Regions from separate parts of the Gordonia sp. DT101 genome, predicted to be linked through region 4. Evidence: predicted binding sites of a transcription regulator. Region 4 holds the regulator's gene; each other region holds the start of a gene.
What was found. The regulator LexA, encoded in region 4, represses DNA repair genes until DNA is damaged. The targets are predictions, from matches to a motif close to CGAACANNTGTTCG.
Positions count from the first base shown of each region.

Region 1: a site for LexA is predicted at 5,624-5,637, ahead of ACLQ3I_RS21500 (DUF222 domain-containing protein). Genes of this name have one in related genera too.
Region 2: a site for LexA is predicted at 4,688-4,701, ahead of ACLQ3I_RS04005 (DUF222 domain-containing protein). Genes of this name have one in related genera too.
Region 3: a site for LexA is predicted at 1,453-1,466, ahead of ACLQ3I_RS07240 (DUF222 domain-containing protein). Genes of this name have one in related genera too.

Region 1 is NZ_JBNCLX010000007.1:82,852-90,510, reverse strand. It holds gene ACLQ3I_RS21510 (GMC family oxidoreductase) at 1-1,407, shown strand, start outside; gene helR (RNA polymerase recycling motor ATPase HelR) at 1,661-3,814, shown strand; gene ACLQ3I_RS21500 (DUF222 domain-containing protein) at 3,858-5,597, opposite strand; gene ACLQ3I_RS21495 (alpha/beta hydrolase family protein) at 5,714-6,886, opposite strand; gene ACLQ3I_RS21490 (cyclase family protein) at 7,091-7,659, opposite strand, start outside.
Region 2 is NZ_JBNCLX010000001.1:808,507-816,165, reverse strand. It holds gene ACLQ3I_RS04020 (DICT sensory domain-containing protein) at 1-633, opposite strand, end outside; gene ACLQ3I_RS04015 (LysR family transcriptional regulator) at 733-1,620, opposite strand; gene mqo (malate dehydrogenase (quinone)) at 1,716-3,212, shown strand; gene ACLQ3I_RS04005 (DUF222 domain-containing protein) at 3,437-4,672, opposite strand; gene ACLQ3I_RS04000 (VIT1/CCC1 transporter family protein) at 4,833-5,555, opposite strand; gene ACLQ3I_RS03995 (oxygenase MpaB family protein) at 5,625-6,518, opposite strand; gene ACLQ3I_RS03990 (hypothetical protein) at 6,641-6,880, shown strand; gene ACLQ3I_RS03985 (arabinosyltransferase domain-containing protein) at 6,844-7,659, opposite strand, start outside.
Region 3 is NZ_JBNCLX010000002.1:157,815-165,473, reverse strand. It holds gene ACLQ3I_RS07250 (alpha-hydroxy-acid oxidizing protein) at 1-679, shown strand, start outside; gene ACLQ3I_RS07245 (dihydrofolate reductase family protein) at 702-1,253, opposite strand; gene ACLQ3I_RS07240 (DUF222 domain-containing protein) at 1,496-3,079, shown strand; gene ppk2 (polyphosphate kinase 2) at 3,098-3,862, opposite strand; gene ACLQ3I_RS07230 (three-helix bundle dimerization domain-containing protein) at 4,344-4,589, opposite strand; gene ACLQ3I_RS07225 (MarR family winged helix-turn-helix transcriptional regulator) at 4,851-5,369, shown strand; gene ACLQ3I_RS07220 (MSCRAMM family protein) at 5,369-6,205, shown strand; gene ACLQ3I_RS07215 (YceI family protein) at 6,202-7,023, shown strand; gene ACLQ3I_RS07210 (MFS transporter) at 7,038-7,659, shown strand, end outside.
Region 4 is NZ_JBNCLX010000006.1:177,416-185,074, reverse strand. It holds gene ACLQ3I_RS20185 (1-phosphofructokinase family hexose kinase) at 1-924, opposite strand, end outside; gene ACLQ3I_RS20180 (DeoR/GlpR family DNA-binding transcription regulator) at 962-1,732, opposite strand; gene ACLQ3I_RS20175 (putative PEP-binding protein) at 1,941-3,614, shown strand; gene lexA (transcriptional repressor LexA) at 3,629-4,387, opposite strand; gene ACLQ3I_RS20165 (LysM peptidoglycan-binding domain-containing protein) at 4,625-5,176, shown strand; gene nrdR (transcriptional regulator NrdR) at 5,280-5,771, shown strand; gene hrpA (ATP-dependent RNA helicase HrpA) at 5,851-7,659, opposite strand, start outside.

The DNA.
Region 1 (7,659 bases), on a different contig from region 4:
CTCACCGAGGCGGGTGTTCCGGTCCTGATGCTCGAACGCGGAAAACGATGGCCAACGGGCCCCAACTCGAACACCTTTCCGCTGGCGACCGCCCCGGACAAGCGTTTCCTGTGGCACAAGTCGACCGGCCAGATCCTCGGCACGAAGTTCGAATTCGAGCCCTATCTGGGTCTCGTCGATGCGGTCGTCGGAGACAACATGACGGCGCTGGCCCCGGCAGGCCTCGGCGGTGGATCGCTGGTCTACCAGGGGATGACGCTGCAGCCCGCCGAGCACGTGTTCAACGAGTACCTGCCCGAACAACTCGACTGGCAGACTCTGAACCGGGTGTACTACCCGCGGGTGGCCCGAATGCTGCAGATCGAGACGGCGCCCGACGCCCTGATCCGTAGCAAGAACTATCTCGCCGCACGTGTGTTCGCCCGGAACGCGCGCCGCGCGGGCCTTCCCGTTTCCAAGATCCCGATGCCGATCGATTGGAATTACGCACTCGCCGAGCTCCACGGGAAGATGAAGCCGTCCTACACCAACGGCGCCGGTGCCATGGGGGTGAACAACGGCGGCAAGCACAGCGTGGACGTCACCTACATCAAGGCGGCGGAGGCCACCGGGCTACTGACAATCGAGACGATGCATGAGGTCACCGACGTCGCTCGCGCGGCGAACGGCCACTGGCAGGTCCACGTCGACCGCACGGATCTCACCGGCAAGGTGCTCGAACGGAAGATCCTCACCACCCCGACCCTGGTCATGGCCGCGGGCAGCGTGCACACCACCCGACTGCTCGTGCGAGCTGCCGCCAACGGCGGTATCCCCGATCTGCCCGACGCCGTCGGACGCGGATGGGGCACGAATGCCGACCGGATCTACGTGTGGAACAGCCCTACTGACGCCTTCGGTACCGAGCAGGGCGGGCCGGTGGTTTACGGCTCGCTGAACTGGAAGAACGCGAGCACGGCACACACGGTCATCCAGGCAGCCATCCCGCCGATGCCCATCGACGCACACAGCACCATGATGGTCGGCTACGGCGTCAGCCGGGATCGCGGACATTTCGCCTTCGACTCGGGGCGCGGCGATGCCTTCCTGAAGTGGCCGAAGAACGGCGATTCCAAAATCCACCTCAACAGCATCGAACCCACCGCCAAACGCATCGCCGGGCCGACCGGACGACTCATCGATACCAACGCCGTGGTCAACAGCACGTGGCACAGCCTGGGCGGTGCGTGCATGGGATCTGTCTGCGATCTCGACGGCCGGGTGCACGGCCAGCGTGGCCTGTACGTCATCGACGGCGCGCTGCTGCCCGGTACCGCGGCCGCCTGCAACCCGTCGATGACCATCGCGGCGCTCGCCGAGCGCGCCCTCGACAACATCGTCGCCAAGGACGTCGGGACGACCATCTGATCGGGATCGGGCGAAAGGGGAAGGGCGGGAATCACACCTCCGCCCCTTCCAACTTATAGCGCGGCCCCGGGCTTGCCGCAAGGGCGGGGGTGCCGGGCACAATGGTTACCTCCCCACCGCCGGGGAGATGGACCACCGCCGCAGCGGGAGCAGCCGTCACCGTTGACGGCGTCGAGATGTGCACGCGCATAGGGCAATCGCCACCCGACACTTCCCCGACCGGCGGCCTCACCGACCTCCGGAGTCGCCACACATGCCGCCCAGCACCACCAGTGCGTTCGACCTGACCCGTCACCCTGCCAAAGCCAACCCGACGCTCATCGCCGACGACGAGCGGCACTTCGCCGCGATGGCCCGCAGCCTGGAGCAATCCATCGCCGACCTGTCCGCGCGCCTCGACGTCCTGCGTCGGGCACCCGGAGGTCACGGGCGCCAGGCGTTGGACCGCGACCTCGAGGTGCACCAACTCGGCAAGCGGTTGCGGACACTGCGTCGTTACAGCCTGGACCTCTGCCTCGGCCGGGTGATCATCGATGGTGACGAGCCCCAGTACATCGGCCGGATCGGCCTGACCGACGCGACCGGCCGTCAACTGCTCATCGACTGGCGCACGCCCGCCGCGGCACCGTTCTTCGCCGCGACCCACGCCGACCCGATGGATGTGGTGAGCCGGCGGCGATACCGGTGGGCGCACGGCCGGATCAGCGACTACTGGGACGAGGTGTTCTCCACCGACGGTCTCGACGGTCATGTCGTCCTCGACGACGACTCGGCATTCATCGCAGGTCTCGGCGCGAGCCGGTCACCGCGGATGCGTGACGTCCTCGGCACGATCGCCGCAGACCAGGACGCCATCATCCGCGCGAGTTCACGTGGTGCACTCGTCGTCGACGGCGGCCCAGGGACCGGGAAGACCGTCGTCGCGCTGCACCGTGCGGCCTACCTCCTCTACGCGGATCCGCGTTTCGCCGGCAACCGGGGAGGCGTGCTCGTGGTCGGACCCCACGAGCCCTATCTCGCCTATGTCGCGGATGTGCTCCCTGGCCTCGGCGAGGAGAGTGTGCAGACCTGCACCCTGCGTGATCTGTTACCCGAGGGTATGTCGGCGTCGGACGAGACGGATCGTGAGGTTGCCCGCCTCAAGGCGTCGGTGGATATGATCGCGGCGATCGAACCTGCTGTCCGGTTCTACGAGGAACCACCCACCGATCCCCTTCTGGTCGAGACGCCGTGGTCAGAGGTTTGGGTCACCACTGCCGACTGGGCGGAGGCGTTCGGGGCTCCTGAGCCGGGCACCCCGCACAACGAGGCCCGCGACGAGGTGTGGGAGTCGCTGGTCTCGATCATCCTCGACAAGCACAGCGGCGGCGGCGTGCCGGCAGCCCGACTGCGTAAGTCGTTGGCGCAGAACGATGAGCTGGTCACCGCCTTCAACCGCTCCTGGCCGATGCTCGAAGCGACCGATCTCGTCGGCGACCTGTGGTCGGTTCCGGCTTACCTGCGCATGTGTGCTCCCCACTTGTCTCCCGGCGAGGTTCGGACGCTGCAGCGCGGGATTCCGCACGCGTGGACGGTGTCGGATCTGCCTCTCCTGGACACTGCGCGCATGCGTCTGGGGGACGCGACAGCTTCGGTCCGTCGACGGCGGCGTGAGTCGGTGCTGGCCGCGGAGCGGGAGCGGATGGATCAGGTGGTGACCGATCTTCTCGACGCCCACGCCCATGACGACGGCGAGGGGGTGATGCCGATGCTGCGCGGCGCGGACATGCGCAACAGCCTCGTGGATGACACCGCCTCTCCGACAATGGATACGGATGCACTCGCCGGCCCGTTCGCCCATCTCATCGTCGACGAGGCGCAGGAGCTGACCGACGCGGAATGGCAGATGCTGCTGTCCCGCTGCCCTTCTCGAAGTCTCACCGTGGTCGGTGACCGCGCCCAGGCGCGGCACGGGTTCACCGAGAGCTGGCAGGAGCGGCTCGAACGGATCGGGGTCCGCGAGGTCACCATGGCATCCCTGTCGGTGAACTATCGGACACCGGAGGAGGTCATGGCCGTGGCCGAACCGGCCATCCGCGCGGAGCTCCCCGACGCGAATGTGCCCACGTCCATCCGTCGCAGCGGCATCCCCGTCGTCGAAGGCCCCGCGGCCGAGCGCGACGCGATTCTCGATCGATGGCTGGCCGCACACGACGAGGGAACCGTCTGTGTCATCGGCGATCCCACGTTCGTCGAGCGTCCGCGGGTGCGGTCCCTCACACCCGAACATACGAAGGGGCTCGAGTTCGACCTGGTCGTCATCATCGATCCAGAGGGGTTCGGGAGCGGCATCGAAGGTGCGGTCGATCGCTACGTCGCAATGACGCGGGCCACGCAGGAGTTGGTGATCCTGCGTGGCACGTCATGAACGACCGGACGCGCGATGCTGGCCACGTGAACCAGGTCGACAGCTACTGAACCAGGTCGAGGTCGTCGGGTGTGAGGATTTCGACTGTGATTCCGTCGTGTACGAGTCGGGTGAAGCGCATGGGTCCGGCGTATCGGTAGTGGGGTGGGGCCACTTCTTTTGGGCGCGTGGGGGTGTCACCTGAGAGTCCGTGGTTTCGCAGGTGGTGTCGGAGGGTGTCGGCGATGCGGTTGCGCCGGTTGATGCGTGGTGGGTTGGGTGGTCCGGTGCCGTTGGTGTTGCGGGTCCAGGCGGGGCGGCCGGCGTCGGGTCCGTCGGCGACGATGTGGGTGGTGAATTGTCCGGGTTTGTGTCCGACCATGCGGTTGTGGGTGGGACAGGCGGCGGCGAGGGCGTCGATGTCGGTGCGGCCGCCTTCGGCCCAGTCTTGTTCGGCGTGGTGGATGTCGGTGTGGCTGAACGGCATGTCGCAGTCGGGGTGGGTGCAGTGGGCGCCGTCGCGGGCGAAGAGCGCGAATCGTTGGGCTTGGTTGGCGAATCGTTTCGCGGTGCCCAGGTGCAGGATTTCGCGGGTGTGGTCGGCGAACACGGCCAGGTGTAGGTCGGCGTGGGCGGCGAGTTCGACGATGTCGGCGATGGGCAGGGAGGCGCCGGTGGTGGTGTGGCCGAGGCCGGCCCGTTCGCGCAGTTCCTGTTCGGTGATCGCGATGATCAGGTGTGGGGGTAGTCCGCGGTGGCTGGCGCCGAGTCCACCGCTTGTCAGGATGTAGTCGAGCAGGGCGCGTAACGCGTCGTGGTTGCGTTGTTCGGGGGTGCGGGCATCGCGGGCGGCGGCGGCGGCGAGGGTGTCGGGGTCGGCGTGTTCGCGTTGTCCGGTGGGTGATTGCTTGTCGTCGGGGTTGTTCATGCCGGGGGCGGCCCAGGCGGCGAGGACGACGTCGAACATGGCGCGGGTGGTCGGGTCCAGGGTGGCGGTCAGGCGGCTGAGTTGTTGGGCGTCTTGTTTGCTCAGTAGTAGGCGGCGTTGGCGGGCGCGGTCATGCTGGTCGGTCACGGTGCCGTCGGGGTCGAGGTGGCCCAGGATGCGGGCGCCGAGGTCGGTGAGGGTTTTTGGGGAGAAGTCGCGAGCGAAGTAGGCCAGACTGGCCTCGGCCGCCTCCACCAGATCGGGTGCCACCGCGGCCGGGATGCGTGCCATGGCGTTCACGATGGTTTGGACGTGGTCGGGTCCGATGGCGCCTTCGGCCAGGGCGGCGGCGGTCTGCGGGTGGCGTGGTGCCAGTAATTCGCCGTGCAGGTTGTACATCTGCGAGACCGCGGCCATCTGTTCTTTGCGGTGGCGCAGGTCGCCGATGCGCAGCTTTTCGGCCATGAAGTTGTGCAGTGAGCGGTAGCCGGCGGTGGTGTGGGCGTCGCGGTCGCAGACATCCATGACTCGGCGGTGTCCGATCGAACTCATCCGCCGGGCGGCACGTTCGTGTTCGACGGCCACCGCCACCAGATCGGCGGGCGAGGCGCTGGTGGTGTCGACGCCGGCGATCCGGTCGAGCAGGTGATGGAACTCGCGGTAGAGCTCCACCACATTCTCACCGGCGGGCAGATCCCCGACCGAAGCCGCGGCGGCCGTGGCCAATTCGGCCTGTCGGTCGAGCAGTTCGTCGTGACTGCGCGGATGATGTTGCTGAAACATGCCCTGCGGCAACCACTGGCCGGCCACCGCCGCCACATCCACGTCCTCGCCACCGTCATCGATGGCCACATGACCAGGGTCGGACTCGCTCATGCGGCGGACCCCCGATCCGATTCGTTCGAACAGATGTTCGAAGTCTAACCGGATTCGAGGCGCCCGCGCAAGAGCTTCAGTCAGTCAATGTTCACGCGCCGCATGCCCCCACCCGGTCACCGCTCCGCAGCGTCGAGTTCGGCAAACGTGTCGGCAACCCAATTCGCGACGAAGTCGCTCACATGACCGAGATCATCGAGGCCGATGTGTTCGGCACCGCCCTCATCCGCGGTGAAGATGCGCAATTCGCGCTTGGGGCTGTTGGTGGCCTGATCGAATGAACGTCGCGCCAAGTCGACCGGGATCTGTCGATCATTGGCGCCGTGTGCGATCAGAAAGGGGACGTCGATCTTCTCCACGACCCCGTCGAGGTGGATACCGTCGGCCATCTCTAGGAAGGCATCGAGGTCGGTCTCGCCCCAGACCCACATGACGTGATCCCAGTAGTGCGGCACCGGGCGCTCTCCCTCGCGCTCGACACGGCGGCGTTGCACCTGCCCCCAATTGTGGTTGGCACCCCAGGCGACGCACAGCGCGAGCCGCTTCTCGAATGCGGCGGCACGCGGCGCGTAATAGCCGCCGAGCGACCAGCCGACGATACCGATCCGCGAGGCGTCGATGGTGGAGTCCGCCTCCAGGAAATCGACGCACGCGGCGGCCCATTCCTCGGAGTTCACCTGCGAGGTGAGCCCCTGCTTGCGCAGTGCCTCACCCGATCCCGGGGTGTCGACCATCAGGGTCGCGATACCGCGCTCGGCCAACTCCTGGTTGTGCTCCGAGACATACATGTGCTCCTTGGTGCTGTCCAGACCGTTCCACTGGATCATCACCGGGGTGGGCCGGCCGTCGGTGGTCGCGGGCTTGGTGATGTATGCGGGGAGAGTGGTGTCGCGGAAGGGGATTGCCACACGACGTGTCAGCGGGTCGTTCAGCTCGAAGGACAGCTCCATCAGGTCCAGGCACCGCTGATAGGTCGCCTCCCGTTCCGGAGTACCGGCCTGCTGCATACGTTCCGCTGTGATCAGGTAGTTGGCGGCCCGCACATACGCCTGCCCGGCTGTGCGCGCGTGCCCCTTCTTGGCGTCGTCGTCGGCGGCGGACACCAGCTGATCGACCATCGCCGTCCATGAGTTCAGGAAGTCGACGGTGCCGACGTCCTCGTTGCCCTTGGCGATGTCGAGGAGGGGGCGGCAGGCCCGGTCGACCTCGTCGATCCGTCCGCCGCTGTTGAGCGCGCCGACCACCGCGAAGTTCCATACGTAATTCTTGCCGGTGAAATATTCGAACATCGTCTACTCCTGGGTGTGGTGGTGAAAGATTTTGCTGTGGAGGTGGTCTCGATACGCTCGCTCGTACCTCGCGGGCTACTCGACCAACGGTGGGGTGGGCCGCTCGTTCGCGGGCTACTCGACCAACGGTGGGCCGCTCGTTCGCGGCCAGTCGACCAGCGGGGGGGAGCCGCTCGACTGCGAGCTACTCGACGTGCGGCGAGCTCACCTGATGGCCATCGGGTTGATCGGCGACCCGACGGCGCCGGTGATCGGCAACGGGGGCGCCACGAGCATGAACTCGAAACGACCGTCCGCGCGGCATGCGGCGGCGAGTCCGTCGAGGTTCCACATCTCGCCGATATAGAGCCCGATATGGGGGATCACCACCTGATGCAAAGGCTGGAACGCGACGTCGAACTCGTTCGGGCGCACCTCGAATCCCCACGTATCCGTGGCGATCCCGGCGATGTCGTGCTCGCGCAACCAATCCGCGGTGGTGAACGACAGACCCGGGGCAGGCCCTCCGGCGTACTCGCCCCATCCGTCGCGCAGGGCACGGGTGAGCTGGCCGGTGCGCACGCACAGGAAGTCGGCTCGACCGACGGCCGAATCGGCTCCCTGCGCGGCGATGGTCCGGTCTAGATGCTCGGGCAGGATCGCGAAGCCGTCGGGTAGTTCCCCGTCGTCGCCGATCGCCCGCCCGACATCGAGGAGCACCCCGCGGCCGACCATGCGCTCGGCTGCGGTCTCGATGCCGGTGACCCGATCGCCTTCGGAGGTCACCACCTGAC
Region 2 (7,659 bases), on a different contig from region 4:
ATCGTCGTCGACGCCTTCGGCGATGACGACCGCGTGGCTTCGCTCGGTGTGTGCGGCCAAAATGTGAGCCAGGCGGGCAGAGTCCTGAGTAGCATTGTGCTGCAACAGATCTGACCCGGTAATGATGATGTCCGGCTCGATCAGGGAGAGCAGGGTCGCGGCGTCCTCACTGCGTTCGAGGCCGTCGACGCAGATGACCTTCCCTGCCGCCCGGGCCCGGGCGACACGAGCGAGCGTGCGCTGGGGACTGCGGGACACCGCGCTCGGCATGACGACCATGATCTGACGTTCGAGGGTGTCCATGGTGTCGCCTTCGAGATCGTCGAGGAGCTCGAGATCCATCGCCACCAGCAGAGGAATGACGGTGGCGACGGACCGAGCGCGGGCAGAGCGCGCGAACTCGTGGCGTCGCCGGTCGATGACGTGATGCTGTTCCATCAATCTCGCGGCGCGACGCAGCGCGTCGGCCGTCCCGAGTCTGGTCCCGGAAGGTCCGCGGAGCTGCAGTTCGAGCGCGGCGACGGCGCCGTCGGTCAATCGGCACACCGGCGCGAACTGCATGTGCAGTTCGAGATCCTCGAACAGGGTGAACCCGCTCTCGGTCACCGGTGTGCGGCGAGGGTCAGGTGTCATCGTGGATCGGTCTTCTGGGACACGGGGCCATTCACATCCTGGGGCAGGGCAATCGTGTTGCCTCTGGCCAGGATAACACCGTCGGTCGGCACGGGTTGATCACTGAAAACGGTGCCCGACGATGAAAGTGCTCAATCGATGCGTTGCGGGGCTCTGGGTGGTGGTGGCCGACGTCAGTGCAATCTGACGCGTGTGATCGCCGCCGGCGATGGGCTTCTCGACGATGCCGCGGACGCGGTCGGCGGTGCGCGGCAGCAGCGCCACGCCGAGGCCTTTGCGTACGAAGTCTCGAATGGTCGAGAACTGGGTGATCTCGATTCCGATCTCGGGGACGAATCCTGCTGTTGTACACCACTCTTCGGTGACCTGGCGTAGGTGATAGCTCGGGGGGTTCGCGACGAATCGCTCGTCGGCCAGCTCGCTCAGTCGAATCGATGGACGGCCGGTGAGCGCGTGGCCCTCCGGTAGCGCAGCGCAGATCTCCTGTGTCGCGAGCACTCGATGCGGCAGGTCGGGCGGTGGTGGGATCGTGATCGCGAGGTCGAGCCTGCCGTGTCGGAGATCGTCGCTGAGTTCCGCACCATGCGCCTGCTTGAGCTGAAGATGGATGCCGGGGTGGCGACGGCTGAAGTCGACGAGGAGGTCGGTGACCGGCCCTGACCCCATGGTCAAGGGGAAACCGAACCGCACGGTGCCGTGGTCGGGATCGGCGGCGTCGGCGATCTGGGTGAGTGCGGCCTCGACCTCGCGGAGCGGCGTACGCACCGAATCGGCCAGCGCGATCGCCGACGGCGTGAGGCGCACTGTCCGGCCGTCCCGCACCACCAGCGGTACGTGGAGAGCCTTCTCGAGTGCGTGGATCCGACGACTCATCGATGACTGTGGGATGCCGAGGGTCGACGCCGATCCGGTCACGTGACCTTCGTGGGCGGCGAGCTCGACGAGGGCGCGCAATTGTGGTGCGAGTTCGGTGACCCATTCATCCATATATGGATGATATTCGACTGATGATTCATTGGACGGATCAATGTGCGATGCGGGACGGTGTGAGTGATCGGGCGTCTACCGAAGGGAGCCATGACATGGGTACGGACACAGGCGCCGACGATGGGCGTCGCCACGAGGCCGACGTCGTCCTCGTCGGGGGAGGGATCATGTCGGCGACGCTGGGGTCGATGATCGCGGTCCTGCAGCCGAACTGGCGGGTCCTTCTCGTCGAGCGGGCCGGCGCGCTAGCGATGGAGAGCAGCGACCCATGGAACAACGCCGGGACCGGGCACATGGGATTGTGCGAACTCAACTACATGCCGGACCCGGCAGACCGGCGCACGGCCGCCACCGTGGCCCAGCAGTTCCATCTCAGCAGACAGTGGTGGGCGTACCTCGCGAACGAGGGGCTCCTCGAGGATCCACACGATTTCATCACGACGACGCCACACATGGACATCGTGTTCGGCCGTCGCGATGTCGACTATCTGCGTCGCCGCTTCCAGACCCTGGTTGCCGACCCGCTCTTCGCGGAGATGGAGTACTCGGAGGACCGGGAGGAGATCGGCGCGTGGGCGCCGCTGGTCATGGAAGGACGTGAAGTAGGTGAACCGATCGCCGCAACGCGTCACCCGCGTGGCACCGATATCGATTTCGGCGCCTTGACCAAGGCCCTGACGCGCATCATCGTCGAGCGGGGCGGGGCGGTGCTTCTGGATCACGACGTGCGAGCCCTCCGCCAGAACCCGGACCGCAGTTGGCGGGTGACCGGCCGGCAGACGCGACGGCGAGAGCGGTTCACTGTGCAAGCGCAGCATGTGTTCGTCGGTGCCGGAGGGTTCGCCCTGCGACTGCTCCAACGCACGGGCATCCCCGAGATCGACGGCTACGCGGTATTGCCCGTCGGCGCCGCGTTCTACCGTTGCGCGACACCGTCCGTGGTCGCCCGGCATGACGCCAAGGTCTACGGACAGGCCGCGGTCGGTGCGCCACCGATGTCCGTGCCGCATCTGGACAAACGCATCGTCGACCACGACGAGTACCTGCTGTTCGGGCCATACGCGACGTTCAGTACCAAGCTCCTCAAGCAGGGCAGCTTCATCGACTTCTTCACCACGCTGCGGTGGCGCAATGTGCATGTCCTGCTGGCTGCATGTCTGCACAACCTGTCACTGATCCGCTTCCTGCTCACGGAACTCGTCGCCGGTCCCAGGCGGCGGTTCGCGCAGTTGCAGAAGTTCCTTCCGTCCGCGCGGTCCGACGAGTGGGAGCTGATCCCGGCCGGTCAACGCGCCCAACTCGTGACACCGGACAGTCGGCGGATCGGCGTGCTCCGGCACGGGACAGAGCTCGTCGTGAGTGCTGATCGCTCCATCTCCGGGCTGCTCGGCGCCTCGCCGGGCGCGTCGACGGCGGTCCCCATCATGGTGGACCTACTCCGTCGGTGCTTCCCGGACGAATGGGAGACGAGCTGGAAAACTGTGGTGGCGGAGGCGATCCCGGATCTCGACCGTACGGACTGGAACCGGGAGGCCGCGGCGCACAGTCTCGACCGGTCCGCGGCCGCGCTGGGTCTGAATCGCGCATCGTGATCGGGAGCCACGTTGCCCCGGAGACTGTGTCACACAGGCCAGGGGCAACGGGGCTCCTGCCGAGATGCCCTCACACTGTTGAGTTGTCAAGGTTCGTGTGCGGTCCCGATGGTGGTCGGGTGCACGGTGAATGTTCTTCCCGAAATGTGCTGCGCTGGTGTGCGTAACTTCCCGGTCCGCTGGTCGGGTAGCTGACGAACGTGGTGAGGAGGCGTATCGAGACCTCAGGCGGCGATGTTGTCGAGGTGCATGGTGCGTCGGTGGTAGGCGGGCAATGGTTTTCGGTGCGGGTCAACGGCGCTCGGTGGGATCAGCCAGGGGTGGCGGTCGATGCCGAGGGCGATGTCCCAGCCGTGGGCGTGGACCTGGGCGTGGCAGGACGGACAGAGCAGGCAGCCGTTGTCGAGGTCGGTGGGTCCGCCGTCGATCCAGTGGGTCATGTGGTGGATGTGTGCCCAGGAGGCTGGTGCCCCGCATTTGATGCAGCACTGGTCGCGAGCGATGATGGCTTTGCGTTGGTGGGATGTGAACAGGCGTTGTTCAAAGCCCATGTCCAGTGGTGCCCGGTTGCCGTCGATGATGATCTCGGTGATGCCGGCATCACACGCCAGCATCTTCGCGGTCGCCTGTGATAGCGGGCCGAGCCATGGCAGTGACGCGAGGTCGGGGGTGTCGACGGGGATGGTGAGGTTGATGTGGGTTTTCGGGGCGGTCATGAATGGTGTGTTCGCGCAGGCGGCGGCGTCGAGGATCTGTTCGAGTGCGTCGGCGCGTTGCTGACCGGGGGTGCGGGCGTCGGGGGAGCCGTCGGGTTCGGGTCGCGCCGGGGTGAGTGAGTCGATGGCGGCGGTGATTTTCTCGCCGATCACGATGTCGAGGTCACCAGAGACTTTCACTCGCCCATCCGTGGTCGGGACGACGTTGAATTCGTTGAGTCGGCGGTCCTCACCGGCGGGCACGCCACCGGTTTCCTCGGCGACCTGGTTGCCGCGTCCCCGCGCGACCTGTTCGATCGCTGTGGGTGTGGCTCCGGACAGTGCTTGGGCAATCAACGCCTGCTCGTGTTCGAGGCGTTCCTCATCGCAGAGCCCGTCGGCGGCCCGACGCACGATGTGCGCCAACCCGGCCACCATCGCATCGACATGCTCACCGGAGAACACGCCATCGTCGGCGTAGCCCGGCAGCCGTTGCAAGGCTGTCAGTGCTGTACCGATCCGCAACCAGCGTGACGCGACGCCGGGTGCGGCACCCATCTCGATCAGCAGGTTGCGCGTTGTGCCGCCGGACTGTTGTGCCACGCCCAACCGGTCGAGCGCCGCGGCGTGGATCGCCAGCCGGTGATCGACAACGTTACGCAGTTCCATCAACGCCTTCGTAGCGTCGAACACCTGCCGCCCCGACGCCGCATCGGCGACCGTGACCTCACGCGCACAAGCAATGATCGAGCTGATCTCCCCCATGCCATCCAGCATACTCGCACATACGTTCGAGTCAAGCAATTATTCAGTGCCGCAAAGAAACTCGTCAATTTGAGCTGGCCAGAACCCCTTAGACTACCGCTCGCTTCCGACAGTTTCGGCCCCTGCGGTAACGGGTACGTTCACACATGTGGAGCCGCGATCACGCCACCGTGTGCCCGACCAGCCGGCCGATGGCGAAGGTGACGATCATCGCGAGCGCACCGCCGATCACCACGCGCAGCATCGGCCGCCACGGACGGGAACCGCCGAGTGTCGCACCGATGGCACCGGTGAGCGCAAGGGCGACGATCACGGCGATGAACGTCACCGGGATTCGCCATGAGACCGGCGGCGCGAGAATGGCGATCAGGGGGAGCAGCGCCCCGGCAGTGAACGACACCGCCGACGAGAGGGCGGCCTGCCAGGGGTTGGTCAACTCGTCCGGATCAATGCCGAGCTCCACGTCGGCGTGCGCCTCGAAGGCGTCGTGGTCACTGAGCTCCCGAGCCACCCGGCACGCGGTCTCGTGCGTGAGTCCCTTTGCCTCGTAGAGGCCCACGAGTTCGTCGAACTCGGCCTGCGGTTGTTCGAGCAGTTCCCGTTGTTCCTTTGCCAGCAACGTTCGCTCGGTGTCGCGCTGGGTGCTGACCGAGACGTATTCGCCCAGCGCCATCGAGACGGCACCCGCAGCGAGTCCGGCAATGCCTGCGGTGAAGATCGGTGCACGGGCCGCAGTGGCGGCCGCCACGCCTACCACGATGCCTGCTGTGGAGACGATCCCGTCGTTGGCGCCGAGGACACCTGCGCGCAGCCAGTTCAACCGATTCGCCAGGGAACCGGTGTGCGGTTCGCCGCGGTGCTGATGTTCGTGATCGACGGTCATGGCTCAACTCAACTGCCACAGCGGCATTCCTGCAAGAAAGGAAACGATTGCCTTAGTGGGCACGCCGACTCAGAAGACCTTGATCCCCAACCGCCGCCGGAGACGCATGTCGTAGAGGTACGCCTGCAGCAGACCTCGCGCGACCCGCCCGGTCGCCGGCTCGACCAGGCGGGCGACCCGCAGGGTTCGGTCGTAGGCCGCTTCGTCCTCGGGACTCCATCGCCAGTGCATCATGGTGCGGAACTCGGGCGGCAGTCCCGCTCTGATGAGGTAACTCATGGGGCGGCCGAGTACCTTGTGCGCCATCGTGCCCGCCGGTCCGATCCGCTCCTCCAGGAATGATAGATCCGAGAGTTGTTGCAGCAGTGCGCGTACCGGTGGGTCGATGGTCATGTCGTCGAGCTGACCGCGCCAATACTCCTGTAGGTCTGCGTAGCTTTCCGGCCACTGCTCCGCGGTCACGTTGAGGGTGGTGCCGAGCCACCGGGAATCGTCGACGACCCGATCTTTCTCGGCTGGAGTCAGTGGCCCGTGGAGGAGTTCGTACTGATCGAGGAAGTACTTCACCAAGCACACCGCCACCCAGAGCTGGAGTCGGGAGTCGTTGGCGCTGTAGTGGACGGGGCTCTCTGCTGTCGAGTAGACGAGGTCGTGGATTCGTCTCAGCTCGGTGCCGACAAAAGCCCGGTCCTCGTCGTCCCCCATCAGTGCGACTGCCAGGAAGGTCCCGGTGGTCCGGCTGCGTTTGATCGGATGCTTCACCGCGCTACCGGAGTCGACACGACTCTCCACCACACCGTGGCCGACCTTCGGATTCGCCAGTTGCATGATCACGTTGGCCCCGGCGATCGTCGGGCCGAGCCCGGTGACCAGGTCGCCGGTCCGTCGGACACGACGCCGCCCCCGCGCGGGCCTGACGTCGGCGACGTGCGCGTGCTGGTACGTGTCCGGGCCACGATCCATGCCGTCAGGTTAACGCCGGAGTCCGGCCGGAGTGCGGATTCGGCGTGAGCCGCTGCCTCGCTGATCGACTTGACCCTCGCCGACCGAGTAGCCGGTGGGCCCCGCCGCTGGTCGAGTAGCCGGTGAGCGGAGCGAGCCTGCGTATCGAGATCCCTGGTGTGGAGTGGTCTCGATACGTCCGCTCGTTCCTCGCGGTCTACTCGACCAGCGGGGGTTGGTGTTCGTTTGTCGTGGTCTATTCGACCGGCGAGGGGTTGGCGCTGGTTCTCGCGGGCTACTCGACCGGCGAGGGTTGGCGCTGGTTTACGCGGCTACTCGACCGTGATCAGTACCCGCTCGAACGCATGGGTGCGGGATTGTAGAGCCCGGAATGCCGCGCGGTCCCCAGCTCGAGTTGTGCAGGTGGTGCCGGATCGATCTCGGTGAACCTCTGCAGGCCACCCCAATCCCGCCCCCAGTTGTTGCGGAGATAGGTCGGCAGCAACGTCGGGGTCAGCATGGCCTCGGTGATGCCCAGCGGACCGCCTGCCTTGCCGGACATCCACGTCTGGCTGTTCTTCCGGGTGGCCTCGGCGTCGGGCATGATCCGCCACTTCGGCACCTCGAGGACACCGTCGCGCACCTTCATCGGCTGCTGGCACGGGAAGACCATGCCGGGCAGCCAGTCGATGAACACGGGGTCGGTGGTCCCGACGACGTCGTTGAGGGTGCGCAGTTCGGTCACCCGAGGCGGCGTGATCGCCACCCACTCCGACGGCGCACCGGCGGTGTCACGCACCTCCACCCGCACCACGTCGGCACGCGGCGGGGCGTCGGCGAGCGGATACCGCAGGTTCCGCCAGGTGGGCACCTCGCCGATGTCGATGGGCGACATCACGCCGACCGGTGTGACACGACCGTCGGCCCCGGTCCGGCCGAACTGGACGGTGACCTGCTGGCCGCTGTGCTGCACGCCCAACCCGTCGACGGCCTGCACTGATCCGGCCGCCGCGATGGTGAGCAGCGGCGCGTTCGCGTTGCGCTCGGGAAGCGAATACCAGTCGGTGGTCAGCGACCCGGTCCCGCTCTGGGAGCCATACGAGCCGAGTACGGGGGTGTTCGCCGGGTCGAGTCCGAACGGGAGTCGCACGGTCGAACCGTT
Region 3 (7,659 bases), on a different contig from region 4:
TTTCATCCAACGTGCGGAACAGGCCGGATACAAAGGAATCGCCGTCACCCTGGACACCTGGACACCAGGCTGGCGCCCGCGGGATCTCAATACCTCCAACTTTCCGCAACTCCGCGGCATGTGTATCTCCAACTACTTCACCGACCCCAACTTCCTCGGCAAGCTCGCCAAGAGTCCGGACGAGGACCTGCCATCGGCCGTCCTGCAGTGGGCCGTGAACTTCGGCCAGCCGGTCAGCTGGGACGATCTGGCCTGGATCCGTGAGGTCACCGATCTGCCTGTCATACCGAAGGGGATCTGCCATCCCGACGACGTCCGCCGCGCCATCGACGTCGGCGCCGACGCCATCTACTGCTCGAATCACGGTGGGCGCCAAGCCAATGGTGGACTTTCGGCACTGCAGCACCTCCCCGATGTGGTGGCCGCGGCAGGTGACACACCCGTCTTGTTCGATTCGGGGGTGCGCAACGGCAGCGACGTCGTCCTCGCCCTCGCACTCGGTGCCACCGCGGTCGGCATCGGCCGCTCCTATGCCTACGCGCTGGCCGTCGGCGGCGAGGACGGACTGGTCCATCACCTCCGGTCGATCCTGGCCGAGGCCGACCTGCTGATGGCGATCAACGGCTATCCGTCGATTGCCGACCTCCAGGCCGACGGGGCTCTTCAGCGCGCGATGTAGCGGGCGGCCGTGAAAGCCGCGGTCACCCGGCCGCGTACCTGAGCATCGCGACACCGTTGCCGAACGACTTCGCGTCGACAAGCGCCAAGGTCGGTACCTCGTATCCGTCCGGGAACAGCCGCCGGCCGCGCCCCTGCACGCTGGGATACACGAACAGCCGATATTCATCGACGAACCCTGCACCGATCAGCGCGTGGGTCAGCGTGATGCTGCCGGTCACGACGATGTCCTTGCCGTCCTGCTCCTTCAACGCAGCGACGCCCTCGGCCATCGAATCGCCGGGGATGATCGTCGAGTTCGCCCAGTCGGGATCGGTCATCGTCGACGTCACCACGTACTTTTTCACCGTGTTCAGATAGTCGGTGACGCCGGTCTGGTCGTCGTCCTGGTGCGGCCAGTAGCTGCGGAAGTCCTCGAAAGTCTGTCTGCCGACCAACAACGCATCGGCTTCGGCGTCCTGACGGTGCGACTCCTCGATCAGATCCGGGGTCGTGTCGCTCGGATCGAACCAGGATTCCAACATCTCGATCGACCCGTCCAGCGTGACGTTCTGCGTGACCACCAACGTGCGCATGGGTCCTCCTCGTCGAATGACACAGTGTTCCAGATGGGTAGACCAGGTGGCCCGCCACAGTTCATCGCCTGACACCGGGGTGCACGCCCGCGGACGAGGCTCACGAACGATTCTTGTCAGACCGGTTTCGTAGAGTAGTCATCAGCAGGATCAGTTGTTGATGAACCCGAGGTCGGCCCCCACCGGAGTGGCTGATGTTCGAAGAGATATGTGGGAACGGTCCTGTGTTCCCTGGTTTCTTCGTGCGAAAGGTGTTCTCGGTGTCGGGTTCGGCGTGGTCACTGTCGTCGTGGTGGGGTGTCCCCTCGCCGTGGCCCGATGTGGCACCAATGTTCACCGGTGGGGTGCCTGCTGAGGAGATCCACGACGCGGACACCAACGACCTGGTTGGCTCCTTCGTCTCCCTGCAGCGCGGTCAGTCTTTTCTGGCGTGGCAGAAGTACCAGACCGCAGCCGAACTGCATGCCCGCATCGTCGGCACCACCCCGGACCCGCATGCGCTGTTCCTCAAGGACAGCTTCGCCGACTGTGCCGCGCGGATCGCGATGGCGTTGAGCATCTCTCAGCAGGCCGCGGAAAAGGTCATCAATCAAGCTCTCGCCCTACGGGATCGGTTGCCGCAGATCGCCGAACGACTCCGGGACGGGCGGATCTCGGCCGAATTGGTCGCCACGGTCATCTCCCGCACCGATCTGGTTGAGGGTCATGAGTACGCCGTGGCGGTCGACGCAGAGATCGCCGCCGCGCTGGATCTGCACGACGGTGCGTGGTCCCGCGAACGCGTGCAGGACATGGTCGATCGGATAGTGTTCCGCCACGACCCGGACGGGGTACGTGAGCATCGCAAACGTGCGCTCGATGCCCGCGGGGTGTGGGTACACGACGGCAAGGACGGTACCTCGAAGTTCACCGCGACGATGGCGGCAGAGAACGCGCGGATCGCGATGGCCGCGGTCAAGGCACTCGCGGCGACCGCCTGTGAATTCGATGGACGTACGAAACTGCAGCGTGCCTCGGACGCGGCATTCGCGTTGATGACCGGGACTGCGTTCGAATGCCAGTGCAGCCACCCCGAGTGCAGTGCACAGATCCCCGAACCGGCAGCGATGCCGCAGGTCGACAGCAAGGTGATCATCCACGTCATCGCCGACGAATCCACCGTCGCCGGTACCGCCGACAATGCCGGGTTCCTCGCCGGGCACGGCGTCATCTCCGACGACCACGTCCGCGATCTGGTCGCGCGTCCCGATGCGGTGGTCCTACCTCTCGTACCGCCTGGTACGCAGCCGAACCCGGACGGCACCATCACGCTGCCGGCGCATCTGCCATCGGATCCGTACCGGCCGTCGTCAGCACTGGATCTGTTCGTGCGGATTCGTGACGGCTACAGCGTGATCCCCGGCTCCTCGGTGTCGTCATTCGACGCCGACCTCGACCACGTCGTCGAATACGACCACCGCCATCCGATGCGTGGCGGTCAGACGGCCCCGGACAATCTGAACGCCAAAGACCGCTTCGGGCACCTGCTCAAGACGTTCGGCGATTGGGTCGACGATCAGTACCGCGACTACACCGGCCGCCTGCGCATCGAGTTCACCACGCCCGAAGGTCTGATCATCCCGGGCGATCCCGAACATCTCGACGTCCTGTTCCCCGGGCTGCGACGGATCCGATTCGCCGCGCCCGCTCAGGCACCGCCGCGCACCGCAGAAAGTGCGCCGATACCACCTACTCGTTCGCAGAGTCGGGTGTCAGCCAAACACGCCCGCAGACAGCAGGAACGCGAACGCAACCGCAAACGCCGAATCAAGGAGGCTGACGACTAGAAGCCGAGACCCCCTTGCTCAGTACCGCACCGGAACCTCGGTCACGGCCAGATGAGGACTCGTGTACCCGCTGCGGACCCGTTCGGGGAGTTCGATATCCGGCGCAGCGAGAGGCGTGTACGGCACCTGGTCGAGCAAGTGGCCGATGATGTTGAGGCGTCCACGCTTCTTGTCGTCGGTGTTCGCGACATACCATGGCGCCCAACCGGTGTCGCTGTAGCGGAACATGTCGTCGCGAGCTTTCGAGTATTCGTCCCAGTGCGTATACGACTTCACGTCCATCGGCGACAGTTTCCAGTACTTGCGCGGATCGTCGATCCGGCTCTGCAGACGAAGGGTCTGCTCATCTTCGCTGACCTCGAGCCAGTACTTGATCAGCAGAACCCCGGACCGGACCACGGCACGCTCGAACTCGGGGACGTCGGCGAGGAACTGCGTGGACTGTTCCTCCGTGCAGAAACCCATCACCCGCTCCACGCCGGCACGGTTGTACCAACTGCGGTCGAAGATCACCACCTCGCCCGCCGCCGGGAGATGCGGCACGTACCGCTGCAGGAACATCTGGGACTTCTCACGCTCGGTGGGGGTCGGCAACGCCACGACTCGGAACACCCGGGGGCTGACGCGCTCGGTGATCGCCTTGATGACGCCCCCCTTGCCCGCGGTGTCCCGCCCCTCGAAGATCACGCAGACCTTGGCGCCGGTCGCGCGCACCCACTCCTGCATGGCGACGAGTTCGGCGTGGAGCGGCTTCACCAACTCCCGGAACTCCTTGTTCTTCATCGGAGACGCTGGTGCCGAATCTGATTCGAGAACCCTGGTGCGCTCTGGTGCCGACGCGGCGTCGCGGATCGCATTCTTCTTGGCGTGTGACTTCTTCTTGGACTTCTTCTTACCCACGAGCTGCTCTCCTCGATGACGAATGCCCGGTCGACCACCCCGACAAGGTTTCGCAGAATCCTACGCGGGTGCACACTCGGAATATGGAGTCGCAACATGTGTTCGTCACCGGCGAGCGCTCGGGACGATGAGCGGCCGAAACCATCCGTGCCTTACGATCCCCCGGTGACCGTTGGTGCAGAGGATCCGTCTCAGGCCCAGGCCCGGTCCTTGATCGCAGATCTCGAACGAGTGACCGACAGGATCGTCGCCGAGCTGGAATCGACCTCGATGCATCCGTCGAGCGCTAACCGTCGGCGCAGTGAACTCTACGAGGCGCGCGCCCTCATCCGGCTCCTGGAGACGCAATACGGCCTGTCGACGATCACTGCTCGCCGAGATGCGGCGGAACCTTCGCCGGATCTGCCATGACGGCCGATCCGCCCAGTTCCTGATTGGCCCGCCGCTCGACCAGCAACGGCACGAAATCACGAACACGCTTACCGTCGAAATGCCGGTATGCCGCCTCGACGGCGCCGGCCACATCGTCCGACGGGTGGGCCGCGTAGGCCTCCGTCAATCGAGTCCGGACCTCGTTGATCTGTCTGCGTTCGTCATCGTCCCCGGCCATCGCCCCACGCTACGACCGGGTTTGGGCAGCGGCCCGTCGCCCGCCGCGATTGTCACCCACTGTTCACGTCTCCCCGCCCCGGCGACCGGTCCCAATACCCCAAAATTGTCCGAATTGAGCTGATTTGCCCGTCTTTTCGGCGTAGATGTAGCCCAACTCACACCGTCTCGATGCGTGCTCACGCGGAGAACTACTTTAGTCTGGCTAAGTAATTTTCATTTAGCTTTACGAAGCAAGTTGTCCGCGGAGGGAAGTCTGTCTATGGGCGAGGGCGCAGTGGTCGGCCTGTCGTCTGCCGCAACCCTGAGCGACGCCGCCACCATCCATCGTGACCTCATCCGGATAGGGCGTGCGATCCGCGCCAGGTCCGGCGGCGGAGAACTTTCCGCAGGTCAGATGTCTGCATTGTGGACAATTGCCCAGAACGCGCCGATCCGGGCGACCGAACTGGCCGAACGGGAGGGCGTCGCCGCACCGACGATGTCCCGGGTGGTGGCCTCGCTCGAACGACACGGGATGGTCATGCGCACCACCGATCCGCGCGACGGACGGGTCAGTCTCCTGGCCCCGTCGGCCGAGGGGATGGACCACATCCGGGGCGCGTCGTCGCGGAACTCCGAGCTCTTCGAGATGGCCCTCGGCCAGCTCGCCGACGAGGACCGCGTGGCCGTTGAGCGGTCGATGCGCATTCTCGCCAACACCATGTGCGGCCTGGCCGCACCGACCGCAGACAGCCCAGATACCGCGGACAGCGCAACAGTAGAAGGAGGGGGATCCTGATGCAGCCCAACGTCAATGGCCACCGGGATGAGGACGGGATCGAGCCGTCACACACCATCGCCGGCGGAGCGATCCGCGGCGAGATCCGACGCGGAGACGGCGCCACCATCGCCGACGCGACGATCACCGTGATCGACCCGAACGGACGCCAGGCCGCCCGCACGGTGGGAGACGCCGACGGCACGTTCGGGATTGCGGTCCCGGGAGGCGGTCACTACGTCCTCGTCGTCTCGGCAGGCGGCCACGAACCATCCGCGGTGACCGTCACGGTCGGATCGACTCCGATCGATGTCGAGGTGGTGCTCACCTCGATGGCAGCGCTCTCCGGGAGTGTCACAACCTCCGCGACCGGCGAGGCCGTGGCCCAGGCGACGGTGGCCGTCGCCGATCATTCCGGCCATGTCACCGCGACCGCCGTGACGGGCGTCGACGGACAGTGGAGTGTCGCCGGCCTCGCAAACGGGACCTACACCGTCATCGTCACGGCTGCCGGATGCGATCCCGTCGCGGAGACCGTGATGATCAACGGAACAGCTTCTCCCGCTGTCGATGTGGTACTCCGCACGGCGGCGGAACTCGGCGGGACGATCACCGACGGCACCGGAGCCGACGGCGCACCGGTGGCACACAGCCAGGTCGCCCTGCTCAACGACTCGGGTGAGATGGCTGCGAGCGCATTGACCGACGACGACGGTCGGTATCTGTTCGCGAACCTCACACCCGGCGACTACACCGTGATCGCGAACGGGTACTCCCCCGTCGCGGCAACCATCGACATCGAGGCCGGGCGGTTCGTCTCCCACGAGTTCGTCCTGGGAGCAAGGGGGCAGGCATGAGCGCAACAATCACGGCACGCGTCGCGACGTCGAGCGGACGTCCGCTCGACGGTGCGGTCATGACCGTCATGTCGCAGGCCGGCGAGCAACGTGCGATCGCCCGCGCGAACACCGAGGGAGCCGTCGTCGCCGGCGACCTGGACACCGGAACCTACACCGTGGTGATCACCGCCGAGGGCTACCAGCCGACGGCGCGGGTGGCGGTGGTGACCGGATCGAGTCCGGTGAGTCTCGGCGAGATCTCCGCGGCACGGGCCGGGGGCGCGCCCACCCCGCAGCCCGGCCGCTGGGATATCGATCCCGGCCACTCGGTCATCGAGATCAGCGTGCGGCACTTCGGGATCGCCAGCATCAAGGGCCGGTTCACCGATTTCACCGGTCAGATCGAGGTCGGCGAGGACATCGAGCAGTCGTCCGTGCTGGCCGAGATCAAGACTGCCAGCATCGACACCGAGAACGAGACCCGCGACAACCACTTACGATCAGACGCCTTCTTCGACGCCGAGCAGTATCCGGTCGCCGAGTTCCGTGCCGTCCAGGTACGTCCGGCCACCGACGAGACGTGGACGCTGGCGGGATCGCTGACACTGCGCGGCAGCGCGGTGCCGGTCACCCTCGAGCTCTCTTACCTCGGCGAGGTCGAGGACCCGTGGGGTGGTCATCGAGCCGCCTTCCGCGCCACCGGAACGCTGGAGCGCACCGACTTCGGGATCAGCTTCGACGACAAGCTGCTCAGCGGGGTTGCGCAGATCGGCAGTACGGCGAAGGTCGTCCTCGACGTCCAGGCCGTCCGCAGCAGCACACATATTTCTGATTGATCCGAAAGGCACACATGTCGAATCACACAGTGGCGGAGAGGGGCGGGGCCGCGTCGGCGGCGTCCACTCGCCCCTCGCGCCAGAGATCCCTCGAGGAGCTCGGTCCGAACTACAAGTGGATCGCGCTCTCCAACACCACCCTGGGCATGCTGATCGCGACGATCAACAGCTCGATCGTCCTGATCGCCCTGCCCGACATCTTCAAGGGCATTCATCTCAATCCCCTCGAACCCCAGAACACCAGCTACCTGCTGTGGATGATGATGGGCTTCCTGGTGGTCACGGCCGTGCTGGTGGTGAGCTTCGGACGCCTCGGCGACATGTTCGGTCGCGCCCGCATGTACAACATGGGCTTCGCGATCTTCACGATCTCGTCGATCTTCCTGGCCATCACCTGGTTCGACGGCAGTGAGGCCGCCATCTGGCTGATCTTCTGGCGCATCATCCAGGGCGTCGGCGGCGCCTTCCTGATGGCGAACTCGTCGGCGATCCTCACCGACGCCTTCCCCGCCAACCAGCGGGGCCTCGCCATGGGCATCAACGGTGTCGCCGCGATCGCCGGCTCGTTCCTGGGCCTGCTGATCGGTGGTGTCCTCGCCCCGATCCAGTGGCACTTCATCTTCCTGGTGTCGGTGC
Region 4 (7,659 bases):
CCCGGCGAGATCGAGCTGACCCGGTGCAGGCGGCTGAGTGCCGGCGAGAGCGGTGGCGGCCGAGCCATAGGCGACCGCCGAGCGGAGCCGATCCGGTTCCGCTGCGCCGCGGGTCTCGGCGAGCAGATAGCCGGCGAGTGCCGAGTCACCGGCGCCGACGGTGCTGCGGGGCACGATCGGTGGTGGTGTGGCAAACCAGTTTCCGGTGTCGGTGACCAGGATCGCCCCGGTGGCGCCGAGGGTGGCGAGGACGGCGGCCCCGGTCCGGTCCACGAGGGTGCGCGCCGCGGCGAGCAGTGGCTCGTAGTCACCTCGTGACGTCGCGGCGACGAGACGTGCGGGATCCGCGCCGGTGGCCTCGGCCAGTTCCTCGTCGTTGGGCTTCAACAGGTCCACCCGACCCCGGACGGTCGCCGACAGCGGGCCGCCGGAGGTGTCCACCGCGACGCGGCACTGCTGTCCGTCGAGCTCGTCGATGACGGTTCGGTACCAGTTGTCGGACGGCCCCGGCGGCAGTGACCCGCACAGTGCCACCCAGCTCGCGCCGCGCGCATTCTCGACGACGAGATCGACGAGGGCATGTGCCTCGGCGGGGTCGAGGCGGAAGCCGGGTGCATTGATCTTGGTGGTCGTGCCGTCGGGGTCGGCGACCGTGACGTTGGACCGGACGTCGCCGTCGATCGGCAGCGCGAGATAGGGGAGGCCGACCGTGTCGAGCGCTGTGAGCAGCGGGTCGCTGGTCCGCGCGGGCAGGAGGGCAAGGGTCGACAGACCTGCCTCGGACACCACCCGCGCGACGTTGACGCCCTTGCCGCCGGGTTCGGCACGCACCGATGTCGCGCGCTGCACCTCTCCGCGACTGAGCGGTGCGGCTAGCTCGAGGGTCCGGTCGAGGCTCGGGTTGGCGGTGACAGTAACGATCACCGGATCCGCTGATGGTCGTGTCATGGGGTCCTCTCGGTCACGCGATCACGACATCGATTCCGCGGACCGACAGGGCCGCGGAGGTGGCCGGGTCGATCCCGGCGTCGGTGACCAGCACGTCGATATCTGCGAGATCGGCGAACGAGGACAGGTCCTCGCGATCGATCTTTGATGAATCGGAAAGCACCACTACGCGATTGGCAACCCTGACGATCGCTGCCTTGATGGCGGCCTCGTCCGGATCGGGTGTGGAGAGTCCGTGTGACTCGCTGATCCCGTTCGCACCGACGAAGGCCGTCGAGATGCGTAGTCGCTCCAGGGCCGCCACCGTCTCGGAGCCCACGGTCGCCTGTGTGAGTCCGCGGACACGGCCGCCCAGGACATGGAGGTCCGACGAGTGGTGGCCGGCCAGCGCCGCGGCGATGGGGATGCTGTGGGTGATCAGGGTCAGACGGCGGTCACGTGGCAGGGCGAGGGCGGCCTGGAAGGTGGTGGTGCCGGCGTCGAAGAAGACAGAACCACCGTCCGGTGGGAGGAACCGGATCGCCGCTCGGCCGATGGCGACCTTTTCATGCGTGTGGGTCATCTGTCGTTCGTCGATGCCCAGCTCACCGAACACCGGTGTGGAGCCCGGCCGAACCGCACCGCCGTGTACCCGCTGGAGATGTCCTGCGCGTTCGAGGGTCGCGAGGTCCCGACGGACCGTCTCACTGGTCACGTCGAACAGCGTGGCCAACGCGGCGACGGATGCGCGGCCGTTGGCCCGCACCTGATCGGCGATCGCCTGCTGACGTTCTTCGGCGTACACGGAAGTCCTCGTCTGTTGGAATCTGTGGATTTGTCTGTTGATATATCTGTGTTTACGCCTGTTTATGTTGACAAGTCAAGGTTTTCTTGTAACTTGAATCACATAACCTTCAGTGCGGGCTCATTACCCACAGGACCCGCTGTTCGAGACAGGCCGGTAAGTCCTGGGCCGGAACGGCTCGCGGACCGACGGACGGATAGGGACTTCGGTGACACAGACACAGGTTCTGCAGGGGACGCCGGTGGTGGCGGGTAAGGCCTTCGGACCGGCGATCTGGCCGGGCGCTCGTCCGGAATACGACCCGAGCGCGGCGGAGGCTGCCGTCGCCGAGGACGAGCGTGATGTCGAGACCAAGCGCTTCAGCGACGCCGCCGCGGCGGTGGCGGGACGGCTCCGGGAGCGGGCCTCGCATGCCTCGGGCGCGGCGTCGGAGGTGCTCGTGGCGACCGCGGGTCTGGCCGAGGACCGTGGTTGGGTCGGTGCGGCGTCGGCATTGATCGCCACCGGCACCCCCGCGCCGGCCGCGGCGGTGGCCGCGACCGAACAGTTCGCCGCGATGTTCACCAAGCTCGGCGGACTGATGGCCGAACGGGTCACCGATCTCAACGACGTCCGGGATCGGGTTGTCGCCGAGTTGCTCGGGGTACCCGAGCCCGGCGTACCGGAACCGCCCGTGCCGTCGGTGCTGCTCGCCGACGACCTCGCCCCGGCGGATACTGCCGGACTCGATCCGACACTGATCATCGCGTTGGTCACCCGTCTCGGAGGTCCGACGAGTCACACGGCGATCATCGCCCGTCAGTTGGGGATTCCGTGCGTTGTCGCAGTCGGCCGGCTCGCGACCGTGGCCGTCGGCACCAGAGTGCTCGTCGACGGTACGGCGGGCACTCTGGAGATCGAACCCGACGAGGCGAAGGCGCTCGCCGGTGTCGACGAGAGCCGCCGCAAAGCTGCTGCGGTGGCGTCGTGGACGGGCCCTGGGGCGACCGCGGACGGACATCGGGTCTCGGTGCTCGCGAACGTCGCCGACGGGGCGTCGGCACGGACCGCATCCGGCTATCCGGTCGAGGGGGTCGGGCTGTTCCGCACGGAGCTGGCGTTCCTCGATCGCGCCGAGGCGCCGACGATCGCCGAGCAGACGACGCTGTACCGCGAGGTGATCGACGCGTTCGCCGATCAGAAAGTGGTGATCCGGACGCTCGACGCCGGGTCGGACAAGCCGCTGAAATTCGTGACCCAACTGAATGAGGCCAATCCGGCGCTGGGCGTCCGGGGCAATCGCATCGCCATCGACCATCCCGATATCCGCGCGGTGCAGCTCGATGCGATCGCGGCCGCCGCGCAGGAGGGCGGAGCCACGCCGTGGGTGATGGCCCCGATGATCGCATCGCCTTCCGAGGCAGCGGAATTCGCGGGCGAGGTGCGTCGCCGTGGGTTGGTCGCGGGGGTGATGGTCGAGGTGCCGGCTGCCGCGATCCTGGCTGCGGCGATCCTGGCGGAGGTCGACTTCGTCTCGATCGGCACCAACGATCTGACGCAGTACACGATGGCCGCCGATCGGATGTCGGCCGAACTCGCCACGCTGACGGATCCGTGGCAGCCGGCCGCGCTCGCGCTGATCGACATGGTCGCCCGCGCCGGTCAGGCGGCGGACAAGCCGGTCGGGGTGTGCGGTGAGGCGGCCGCCGATCCGTTGCTGGCGTGTGTGCTCGTCGGCATGGGTGTCAGTTCGTTGTCCGCGGCGCCCGCCGCGGCTGCCCCGGTCGGCGCACGCCTCGCGGAGGTGACTCTCGACCAATGCCGGTCTGCCGCACAAGCGGTGCTGACGACCGCCGGTCCCGCCGAGGCCCGTGCGGTCGCGTCGGCGGCGCTCGACGGCTGACCCTCAGGCGACCCTCACACGCGCCGCATCACCGTGACGACCTTGCCGAGGATCGCGGCCTCGTCGCCGGGGATGGGATCGAAGAGCTCGTTGTGCGGCATCAGCCAGACGTGACCGTCCTTGCGCTTGAACGTCTTCACGGTCGCCTCGCCGTCGATCATTGCTGCGACGATGTCGCCGTTGTCTGCGACGTTCTGTTGCCGGACCACCACCCAGTCGCCGTCGCAGATGGCGGCGTCGATCATCGACTCGCCGACGACGCGCAGCAGGAACAGCGATCCCTCACCGACCAGTTCTCGCGGGAGCGGGAACACGTCCTCGACGGCCTGCTCCGCCAGGATCGGTCCGCCGGCGGCGATCCGACCGAGGACGGGCACGAAGGTCGGCGTGGGCAGCTCCTGACCGTCGGCGAGTCCGGCAGCGGCACCGCCCGGCGGGGTGTGGTCGCCGTCCTGGATGTTCACCGCACGCGGCCGGTTGTGATCGCGCTTGAGCAATCCCTTGCGTTCCAGGGTGCGGAGCTGATGCGCCACCGATGACGTCGAGGTCAGTCCGACCGCGTCGCCGATCTCGCGGATACTGGGCGGATAGCCACGCTCCCGCACGGACTGGCGGATGAACTCCAGGACCCCGCGCTGGCGTGCGGTGAGGGCTGTCTCCGCGAACTCGGGGTCGGCGACGACGGGTGCCGGATCGGACGACTCGTCGGGGGCGTCTACGCTCTCGTGGATCGCGCGGGAGGCTCCGCGCCGCCCGCCGGCCTTGTCGCTCATCGCTGAGTCCTTCCTGTCGGCTGTTGCATCGTCGGCTGTCGCCGAATCGGGTTCGTCTCGCAAAATTGCTGGTCGATCGCGTGTCTCACGGCCGAGGTTAACCGAACCCGCCGACAGGTTCAAACATTTGTTCGACGCGTGTCGAGACTTTGTCGGGGCATCGTGCTACAAATCGAACATGCGTTCCATCGAACATGTGATCGAGGGGACGGCCGATTCGGATCCCAGGAGGACACGATGAGCACAGCCACCTTGACCCGTGAGGCGTCGACCCGCGAGACGCTCGTGCGCGATCTGCCGAGCAGCGGGACCCGGTCCCGCGAGACACCGACGGGCGCGCCGCGACGGCCGGTCACGTCGGGCGTCGGCACGCGTCCCCGGCGCGCCGCCAGGGTCGAGCCGACCCGTCCGGCCGACCGACGTCCGGCCGGGCGTTATAACCCGGGCACGACGATCGTCGGCACCCGGTGTGCGGCACCGGCGGACGATCGGCGGGTCTATGCCCGCCGTCGTGCGGCCGCACTGGCGGTGCTGGTCGGGGGTGCACTGGCCGCGCTCGTCTGGGTCGTCGCCATCGTGGGGACGAACTACGCCGCGTCCGTCGCCCCGCAACCGGTGGGCACCGAGGTGGTGCATGTGCGGCAGGGCGACTCCCTGAGCTCGATCGCCGATCGGGTGGCGCCGGATCTGCCGCGCCAGTCGGTCATCGATCAGATCGTCGAGCGCAACGCCCTGCCCGCCTCGGGCCTCCATGTCGGGCAGGCGCTGATCGCGCCCGCATACCGCTGAGCAACGGACGGTATCCTCCATGGCACAGGTTCCAGCCGGGAACCGGCACGGCGTAGCGAGCATCCGGTGCGCCGGAGTGTCCCGAGATGTGCGTGAGGACAACATGCGCTGCCCGTTTTGTAAGAACGAAGACACCAAGGTCATCGACTCGCGTGTCGCCGATGAAGGGCAGGCGATCCGACGGCGCCGTTCGTGTGCGGAGTGTGGTCGCCGGTTCTCGACGGTGGAGAGCGCCGTGCTGTCGGTGGCGAAACGCAACGGGGTCACCGAGCCGTTCAGTCGTGAGAAGGTGATGCGCGGAGTTCGTCGGGCGTGCCAGGGCCGCGCGGTGGCCGAAGACGCGCTCGCCCAGCTCGCGCAACAGGTCGAGGATGCCGTGCGCGCATCCGGATCGGCCGAGATCCCCAGCAACGAAGTGGGATTGGCGATCCTCAAGCCGCTGCGTGAGCTCGACGAGGTGGCCTACCTCCGATTTGCGTCGGTGTACCGCTCGTTCGACTCGCTCGAGGACTTCCAGCGTGAGATCGATGACCTGCAGGGCGACTTGACGCACGGGAAGACAGTGGACGCCACGGGGTCGATCGTCTCGGAATGACGGCGCCCGGGCGATGTGCGCTCGGACATGCGCTCAGCGGAACCCGTCCAGAGAGCTCAGCGGAACCCGTCCAGAGAGCTCAGCGGAACGCGTCCAGAAAGCGGAGCGCTCGCTTCTCGGAGATCGGATAGGCGGTACCGAGGCGCTGCGAGAACAGACCGACCCGCAGTTCCTCGACCATCCAATGTGCGTACTCGTTGAAGGCATCGCGCCGACCGACGGGGAGCTGGGCGACTCGCTGATTCCAGTGCGCGATCACGCGGTCGACCGCGGCCAGGGCATCGCGATCGCGGCTCGATGATGCCAAGAGGTCGGCCAATCGGTTCTCCGCCGCCTGAAGGTATCGGGGGATCTCGGTGAGATATGTGCGTGGGGTGGCCGCCACGAATCCGTCGAAGACGAGATTTTCCAGTTGCTCGGACACGTCGTCGGCCGCGACGGACCCGCTGTCCTGGTCGATCTCCGATCGGAGCGGGGCCAGATGTCGGAGAACGTCGGTGGCGAGCGCGAAGTACTCGGGGGCCGCGTCCGTCACGGTCGATCGGATCTGGTCGCGGAGCCGCGTGAACTGGTCCGGCGTCCGGATGATGGTGAGATCTCGGGTGGCCACGGCATCGCGGACCGCGCGCCGGGTGCAGTCGGCCAGCAGATCGTCACCTCGCCGATACGGGCTCTGACTCAGCGCCAACCGTCCGGCGGGGTCGAGGGTGCCGATGATCTTCTTGGACAGCGTCGGGATCGTCGTCTCCAGCAACACCACCACCGCGTTCGTGAGCTTGTGGTCGCGTTCGGTCGCGGTGACGGACTCGGTCCGTGTCACGCCGGTTGCTCGGCCTGCATCGTCCCGCACGACATCGAGGCCCGGATAGCGGGTGATCGTCTGGCCCGCGACAGTCGTAGTGGTGGTTTCGGGCAGGTCGCCGATGCCGTCGGCACTCCACGAGGTGTGGACGGCGCGGGGATGAGAGGTGTCGTCGTGCCCGGCGAACCCCTTTTTCAGGTCCGCCAGTGATTTGCCGCTCGCGACCACCGTCCCGGTGCGATCGGTGACGGCGAAGTTCATCGTCAGATGCGCGGGGACACGCTCGAGCGAGAAGTCACCCGGCGACACCGTCATGCCGGTGATCGAGGTGAGCTCGCGAGCCAGACCGGTCAGCAACGGCTCCGACCGGGGTGTCAATCGCGACACCGCGAGGTCGGCGAAGCGCTGAGCGGGCGCCATGGACTTGCGGACGACCTTCGGCAGGGATCTGACCAGCTCGGTGGCGAGCTCGGAACGCAGGCCGGGGACTGACCAGTCGAAGCCGGCGGGTCGTACGTGATCGAGCAGCGGCCGGGGGATCACGACGGTCACCCCGTCGTCGGGAGCGCCGGGCTCGAATCGGTAGCGCAGTTCCAGGCGGGTCTCACCCTGCTGCCAGGCTCCGGGAAAGTCGGTGTCCGCCACGGTGACATCGGCGGCCACGTCCTCCGGTTTCAGGTCGAGCAGCTCCGGATGCTCGCGCCGCGTCTTCTTCCACCACGTGTCGAAATGCCGCGCCGACACCACGTCACCGCCGACGCGTGCATCGTAGAACTCGAAAAGCTGTTCCTCACTGATCACCAGGTCGCGACGACGGGCGCGGTGCTCGACGTCGGCGGCCGCCTCGAGGAGGTCCCGATTCCGGTGGAAGAACACATGATCGGTGCGCCAATCGCCCTCGACCAGGGCGTGGCGGATGAACATCTCCCGTGAGGTCGGCGGATCGATCGCGCCGTAGGGAACGCGTCGCTGAGCGACGAGGGTGACGCCGTAGAGCGTCACCCGCTCGTAGGCCATCGCCGACGCGCGCTTGGCGGACCAGTGCGGCTCGCTGTACGACCGGCGGACGAGGTCGCCCGCGAGTTT